2 regions of the Oleiphilus sp. HI0128 genome follow, and region 1 is predicted to be linked to the other one. Evidence: predicted binding sites of a transcription regulator. Region 1 holds the regulator's gene; the other holds the start of a gene.
What was found. Region 1 encodes PhoB, which activates phosphate uptake and scavenging genes when phosphate is short. Its sites were predicted from a motif close to TGTCATANNNNTGTCANA; they were not measured.

Region 2: A3763_RS11565 (NAD(P)H-quinone oxidoreductase) is a predicted target of PhoB. The motif match lies at 1,441-1,458, and genes of this name have one in related genera.

The regions. Positions count from the first base shown of each region.
Region 1 is NZ_LWGG01000853.1:3,094-6,650, reverse strand. It holds gene phoR (phosphate regulon sensor histidine kinase PhoR) at 1-1,151, opposite strand, end outside; gene phoB (phosphate regulon transcriptional regulator PhoB) at 1,328-2,023, opposite strand; gene ubiA (4-hydroxybenzoate octaprenyltransferase) at 2,143-3,024, opposite strand; gene A3763_RS13240 (chorismate lyase) at 3,029-3,538, opposite strand; gene A3763_RS13235 (hypoxanthine-guanine phosphoribosyltransferase) at 3,538-3,557, opposite strand, start outside.
Region 2 is NZ_LWGG01000798.1:13,952-17,508, reverse strand. It holds gene A3763_RS11570 (acyl-CoA synthetase) at 1-323, opposite strand, end outside; gene A3763_RS11565 (NAD(P)H-quinone oxidoreductase) at 354-1,337, opposite strand; gene A3763_RS11560 (lysophospholipid acyltransferase family protein) at 1,520-3,331, shown strand; gene A3763_RS11555 (alpha/beta hydrolase) at 3,331-3,557, shown strand, end outside.

The DNA of each region.
Region 1 (3,557 bases):
CTGCTGGGGTCCGTTCGATAGAAGCGTTCCGTCAAGTGAGGGATGTGAACGGAATCAAAACCTTCACCGGTATCACGCACACAAAAGTGAGCACCTTCTTCATCCAGCCACCAGCTGATGTCGATATCACCACCGGTGGGCGTATACTTAACTGCATTAAACGCAAGGTTTGAGAAGGCGCTATAAAGCTGACGAGAGTCACCGGTAAATAAACAGGGTTTGGTGCTTTCAAAGTCCAAACGAATATTCTGATTTTTGTCAGCGCTAAAGGCTCGTGCGTCGCGGTAGACTTCTTGTAGTACCGGTTCGATATCGATCGCTTGAGTATTACTAGGCAGGCCTTCAGTTTCATACTTGGCGAGTAACAAGAGGTCACTAATCAGGCTTTCCATCCGTTTCGTTTGCTCTTGCATTGAATTTAAGGCTCTTCGCCACTTCTTAGGTGTATCTTCAGCATCCTGGAAGGTTTCGATATAACCTCTAATAACCGTCAATGGCGTTCTCATATCATGAGAAACATTGCTAACGAAGTCACGCCGCATCTGTTCAAGTCGCTGCACACGCGTCACATCTTGCGCGAAAACCAAGCGGTCATCTTTGCCAAACAAAGTGATATGTACTTGCAAAGTTGCACTTTTATTTAAAGGTGAACGTAGCTCTAAAGGTTCGTCGTAATTCTTGCTTTCAAAATATCGCTTAAAGGAAGGGTCTCTAAGCAAATTTGTTATCAGCTGACCTCTATCTGACTCTCGTTTAAAGCCAAGTACTGTACTTGCAGAGTCATTCCACCAGTCCATCGCACCTTCAGAGTTAGTCATGACGACAGCCTCTTTTAGTGCATTGGTAGATAATTGGACACGAGCAATCATTGACCGCAAGTTTTCTTGAGTAATGCGATTTTGATATTGAATTTGATATAGACCGTCAAACAGATCGCCCCATAAACCATGGCTTTCGGGAATTGCTTGGTCTTCTTGTACACTGTAAAGCCAACGATGCAGCTTAACAGCCTGGCTGATTGTCCAGGCTAAGTAGGCAAAGCAGCCAATCGCGAGAACCCACGCTAATTCCCCAATCAGCAGGCCAAGTACCAGCAAGCCAATCACAGCCCAAAAAAGGGAGTATAAGTGACCGATGATTCGTTTGTGCATAACCTTATGCTCCAGCACAGGAAGACAGATTCATTCTCTGATTCAATAGTTTGCCATTAAAACGCAAACGGTACAGAGAGTGTGCACCCTTCGTCAATGATCGAAGTCATGTGCATGAAAAATCGAGCTCCTTGCCACCTTTCTTATTTTATAACAAAGTTACCAATGCTCAAGCGCTATGCAGCACCTTGAGCAGAAAAACGATAGCCAGTACCTCGAACAGTTTGAACCAGGTATTCATGCCTTTCACCTAATGCCTTGCGAAGGCGCCGAATATGAACATCAACGGTTCGATCTTCAACATAGACATTGCCACCCCAAACTTGATCAAGTAGCTGGGAACGGCTATAAACGCGGTCTTGATGCGTCATAAAGAACTGCAGTAGCTTAAACTCAGTTGGCCCCATGCTCAGCAAATTATTGTGAGCGGTAACGCGATGACAAACTGGGTCAAGTACCAATCCATCTATTTCGATTTCACTTTCGACACCCGCAGGCGTCGCACGACGAAGTACAGCTTTAAGACGAGCAACCAATTCACGAGGAGAAAAAGGCTTAGTAATATAGTCGTCGGCACCGACTTCCAAACCCTGTACTTTATTATCCTCTTCGGTTTTAGCTGTCAGCATAATAATAGGGATATCACTGGTCGCTTCATTGCGTTTCAAGCGTCTTGCCAATTCAATTCCGCTAGTGCCTGGCAACATCCAATCAAGTAAAATCATATCGGGACGTTGATCCACAATAGCAATAAATGCATCCTGCGCATTTGAAGCTTCGATACAATTGTAATCAGCCATTTCTAAAGCAACAGCAATCATTTCTCTGATTGATGCTTCATCATCAACAATTAATACGGTTTTTTCTGACATAGTACTTACTCCAAAAATCAAACTGTATTAAAACGGCAAGCTGTTACAGTTTTATGACACTACACTGTAAGCCTATGCTGAGAACCTAATGAGCGCTCCTTTTTGCGAAGTTTTACAATTCACCTGACATAAAAGTCTAGAAACAGTCCCAGGAATAAAACCATACCCACCCAGTTATTGTTCAAAAACGCCTTAAAGCACTCATCTCTGTCACGATGGCGAATCAAGTGCTGCTGATATACAAATAGTACCGACGCAACGACAATACTCAGAAAGTAAAACTGCCCCATTTCAAGCTGTTCACCTAACAAGCTCAGCGTCAATATCACCAAAACCTGCAAAAATGCGATAATCGCCCGATCAGCCGAACCAAATAAGATGGCCGTGGATTTAACGCCGATTTTGATATCATCATCCCTATCGACCATGGCATACATCGTATCATAAGCAACGGTCCACAAGACTGTTGCCATATAGATCAACCAGATATGCGCAGGCAGTTCATTCACTTGCGCGGCATAAGCCATAGGAACGGACCAGGCAAATGCAGCACCTAAGACCACCTGTGGTAAATAAGTATAGCGCTTCATGAAGGGATAAGCAGAAGCAAGTGCGAGTGCACCAAATGAAAGGTAAATTGTCAGTTTATTGGTAAACAAAACCAGGATGAAAGACAACAGACATAAAACGGCGAAAAAGATCAAAGCCTGTTTTGCACTCACCCGCCCCGTCACCAGAGGGCGAGCTTCAGTGCGCTTTACATGACCGTCTATTTTTCTATCCGCAAAGTCATTGATTACGCAGCCTGCCGAGCGCATGAAAACAGAGCCGGCGATAAAAATAGCTAACACATCCATAGCTGGTATGCCCTCGGCAGCAAACCATAATGCCCAAAGCGTTGGCCACAAAACCAGATAAATACCTATAGGCTTATCCAACCTCGCAAGCCTTACGTAGTCCATTGCAACACTTGCAAACGCGGGTTTACTCTGAGTATTCATATGCCTATTTCTCTCGTTTGCTTGCCTCAAATACCCGAGGCATAAATAGTTCGCTCACCAGCAATGGTTTCTGACGAAGAAAAAATACCGAGCGCCGCCCAAATACGGGTTCTTTAAACTGTTTCACCAAGGAGACACTTTCAAGCTTACTACGCGTCATAACTCTGGATTTAAACAGAAATGCGCCTAAAGGCTTATCTCCCAAATACTGAAGCTGTCTTTCATAACCACTTAGCGTTGTTTTCGGAATAATACTGCGCGCTATCACCCATACTTCTCCGAAACAAAGCAGCTCAACTTCCCTGACCAGCGCTTTCTGACGCTCTCTCACTTTTAGTATCCGCCTCTCCTCAAGACTTGGTACAGCCCAGCCTTGATAAGTGACACGCACACTAAAGTTATTATTTGATGCTTCGATAAGCCTCTTGGTAAGTGAACCTTGATCAAAGACCCAGGAACCATATTGTTTAGGCACTTTCCAGTCGGGTATCCGCCGAGCGGCTGGCTTTAGCATCACATGCCCTTAACTGCGT
Region 2 (3,557 bases), on a different contig from region 1:
GGCACCGCAATACCGCCAAGCTTAACTGTGCCATAAAAGGCAATCGGGAACTCGATAACATTCGGTAGCCAAAGCATGACCCTGTCACCCTTTATCAAGCCCAATTCACTTAACCGTGCAGCACATTGGTTGGATGCCTTATCGAGTTGCTGATAAGAATAAGCTTGATGTAATTCGTTACTCTCATCGCCATGGTCAACGATGAGCGCGGTAGACTGCATATCAAAGTTGGGAATTTGAGGGCGCGTGCACGCAAGGCCTATATTGAAGTCTTTCGACAGGTCCAGATCATTGATTGTCTCGGGCTTGATAGGCGCTTGCATGTTTCGCTGTTCTCTTTGTGGAATGAGTGCTTAGTGTGAAAGGTCTAAAATAATTTTGCCGATATGGGCATTGCTTTCCATTAGAGTATGCGCCTCAACAACATCTTCGAGTGCGAAGGTTTTGGCGATCACAGGCTTAATGGTTTTGTTCTCTAGCAGCGGCCAGACTTTTTCTTTTAGCTGTTGCGCAATTGCGGCCTTAGCGTCCAAAGATTGAGGACGTAGCGTCGAGCCGGTCAGCGTTAAACGCTTTAGCATCACGGGCAAGAAGTTTACCTTGTTGATCGGGCCTTGAAGATAAGCAATATTGATAATACGGCCTTCAATCGCGGCGAGGAAGAGGTTCTTCTGAATATACTCACCGCCAACCATATCAAGAATTACGTCGATGCCTTTGCCGTCATTGTGGTCTTTGATAGTGGGCAGGTAGTCTTGTTCGTTGTAGTTCACTGCAAGCTCTGCACCCAGCGCTTCACAGGCTTTTGCTTTCTCATCGCTGCCTGCGGTGGCATAGACTTTTGCGCCCATCGCTTTGGCTAGTTGAATCGCCGTGGTACCGATGCCGCTGGTACCGCCATGAATAAGAAAGGTCTCGCCCGCTTTCAGCTGACCGCGATCAAACACGTTTGACCACACTGTAAAGAAGGTTTCTGGCAAGGCTGCTGCTTCCACCATTGAGTAGCCTTCAGGAACGGGTAGACATTGGCTTTCTGGTACATTTACATACTCGGCATAGCCACCACCGTTGGTGAGTGCACAAATCTTATCGCCTTGTTTTAAGGTAGTAACGGCAGAACCGACTTCGACCACTTCACCGGCTACTTCCAAACCCAATATGGGTGACGCATCTTTTGGGGCCGGGTAGTTGCCTTGTCGCTGAATCACGTCAGGGCGATTAACGCCGGCTGCTGCTACCTTCACCAGTACTTCATTTTCTTGAATGCCAGGGCGTTCGCCTTCAGCAACTTGCATGACATCAGGTGCGCCGAAGTTTGGGGTGTCGATATATTTCATTTTGGCTCTCTTGTTCGTGGCGAATTCGTATGAGTAGGCAAGCAATTTAAAGGGCTACCGGGTTAGGGTCAAGTTTATCAACTGTGTTCCGTGGTGATCCCATTGACATCAAACTGACACCAAAGCGTCACATTTGCTTCACACTGAATTACTATCCTGCCTAAAAACACAGGAGTCTAGGTATGGGTTTTCAGAGCTTGTTGGTTAACAAGGCAGTAGATAGTGAGAAAACAAACGGTACACTTCAACCTGCTGTCGAGCGCATGTCTAGCAATGATGGCCTTGCCGATAAAAACGGTGGGATTCCCGAGATATTACGAGCACCGCTTAGCTCACTATCTCGTTCACGAAAAACCTTAGACTCTTTCCTGCGAGATCATCCTCACCTTAAAGGTGTTGAGTTTGTCGAGCAGATTCTTCAGCACTTTGAGTTTTCCTTTCAGACGCCTTGGAATGAGAAAGAACGAATTCCGACTGAAGGCCGCTTGGTGATTATCGCCAATCATCCTTTAGGTACTCTGGATGCAGCGGCGGTATTCAAGTTGGTAAGTGATGTAAGGTCAGACGTGCGTGTTGTGGTCGATGAAGGCGTTCATGAGTTAGATGCGCTTGCGCCGATTACTTTGGCTTGTCAGCCTTACTCCGAGAATACGGCTAAAACACGTAATGTCGCTTTGAAAGAACACCTGGAGCGAGAAGGTGTGCTGATCTTTTTCCCCAGTGAAGAATTATCCCGTATTCGCCCGAGTGGGGTGACGGATACCAAGTGGCGTCGTGACTTTCTTGATATAGCTTTAGAAATGAATGCGCCGGTGTTGCCTTTGTATATTGATGCAGCAAACTCTGCTCTGTTTTACGGTGTGTCTGCGATCTATAAGCCGCTTTCTACCATGATGCTTGTGCCTGAAATGTATAAGCAAACACGCAAGACGGTTGCGATCCGTGTCGGTAAGCTTGTCATTCATGAGACCTATGCCAAGAGTGGTTTGCCAGTTAAGACTCAGGTCAAACTGTTCAAAAAACACCTCTATAAAGTGGGTAAGGGTAAAAAGGGGATATGGCAAACCCAGTCACCGGTTGCTCACCCTGAATCACGTCAAATACTTAAGCAGCTTATTGCTTCTCAAAACCGATTGGGTGAGACCAGTGATAATAAACAGATCTTTCTCTATAAGAACGAAGGAAGCTGCGCGGTATTGAGAGAGATTGGCCGCTTAAGGGAAATTGCCTTTCGCGCAGTGGGCGAGGGAACAGGTGAGCGGCGTGATATTGACCACTATGACTCGTCCTATAGTCAATTGGTCTTATGGGATGAAAATGAGTTGGAGATTGTCGGTGCCTATCGCCTGGGCAATGCCAAAGACATTATCGAACAGCAGGGTATTCAGGGCTTATACAGCGCCAGCCTTTTTGATTATGACGAGTCAATGCTTCCTCTACTAAAGCAAGGGGCGGAACTTGGGCGAAGTTTTGTTCAGCCTAAGTATTGGGGCAAACGAAGTTTGGATTACCTTTGGTATGGCATCGGTTCTTACTTAAGCAAGAACCCTGATGTGAAATACTTATATGGTCCGGTCAGTATCTCGAACGACCTGCCTAAAGCAGCAAAAGATTTATTAGTTTACTTCTTCACTCTTTATTTTGGCAGCTTTGACGAGACGGAATCTCGGCCTAAGGCTGTATCGAAGCACCCCTATTTGCTCTCAAACGATCTGCTTGATGCCTTGAGCCAGAATTTTTCAGGTACGGATTATAAAGAAGACTTTATGATTCTTAAGAACATCTTGTCGAATATGGGCTGTAGCGTGCCGACTTTGTACAAGCAGTATAGCGACCTATGTGAACCGGGTGGCCTAAAGTTCTTGGGCTTTGGTGTTGACCCTGACTTTGGTGATTGTATCGACGGTTTAGTGATGGTCGATGTCAGTAAGATCAAGGAAAAGAAGCGTAAGCGCTATATCCCTGAAGTTATTGAACAACAGGAAGATAAATAATGCGTGCGGCCTGGCAAGCATTGAATGTGATGTGGACATTGCATGGTGAGCAGGCGTCGGGCGAGAAGTCTGCCCGTAGCGAACTGCTTTATCTTGAGGGGAGTGATATTGATAGCAGCTGCGTCAGTGTTGATGTCTATGAACCGCATATAAAACCGAAGGGATGCATTGCGTTCTTTCACGGCATGTCTCCTTTTGGAAAAGACGATTCTCGTATCGTTACACT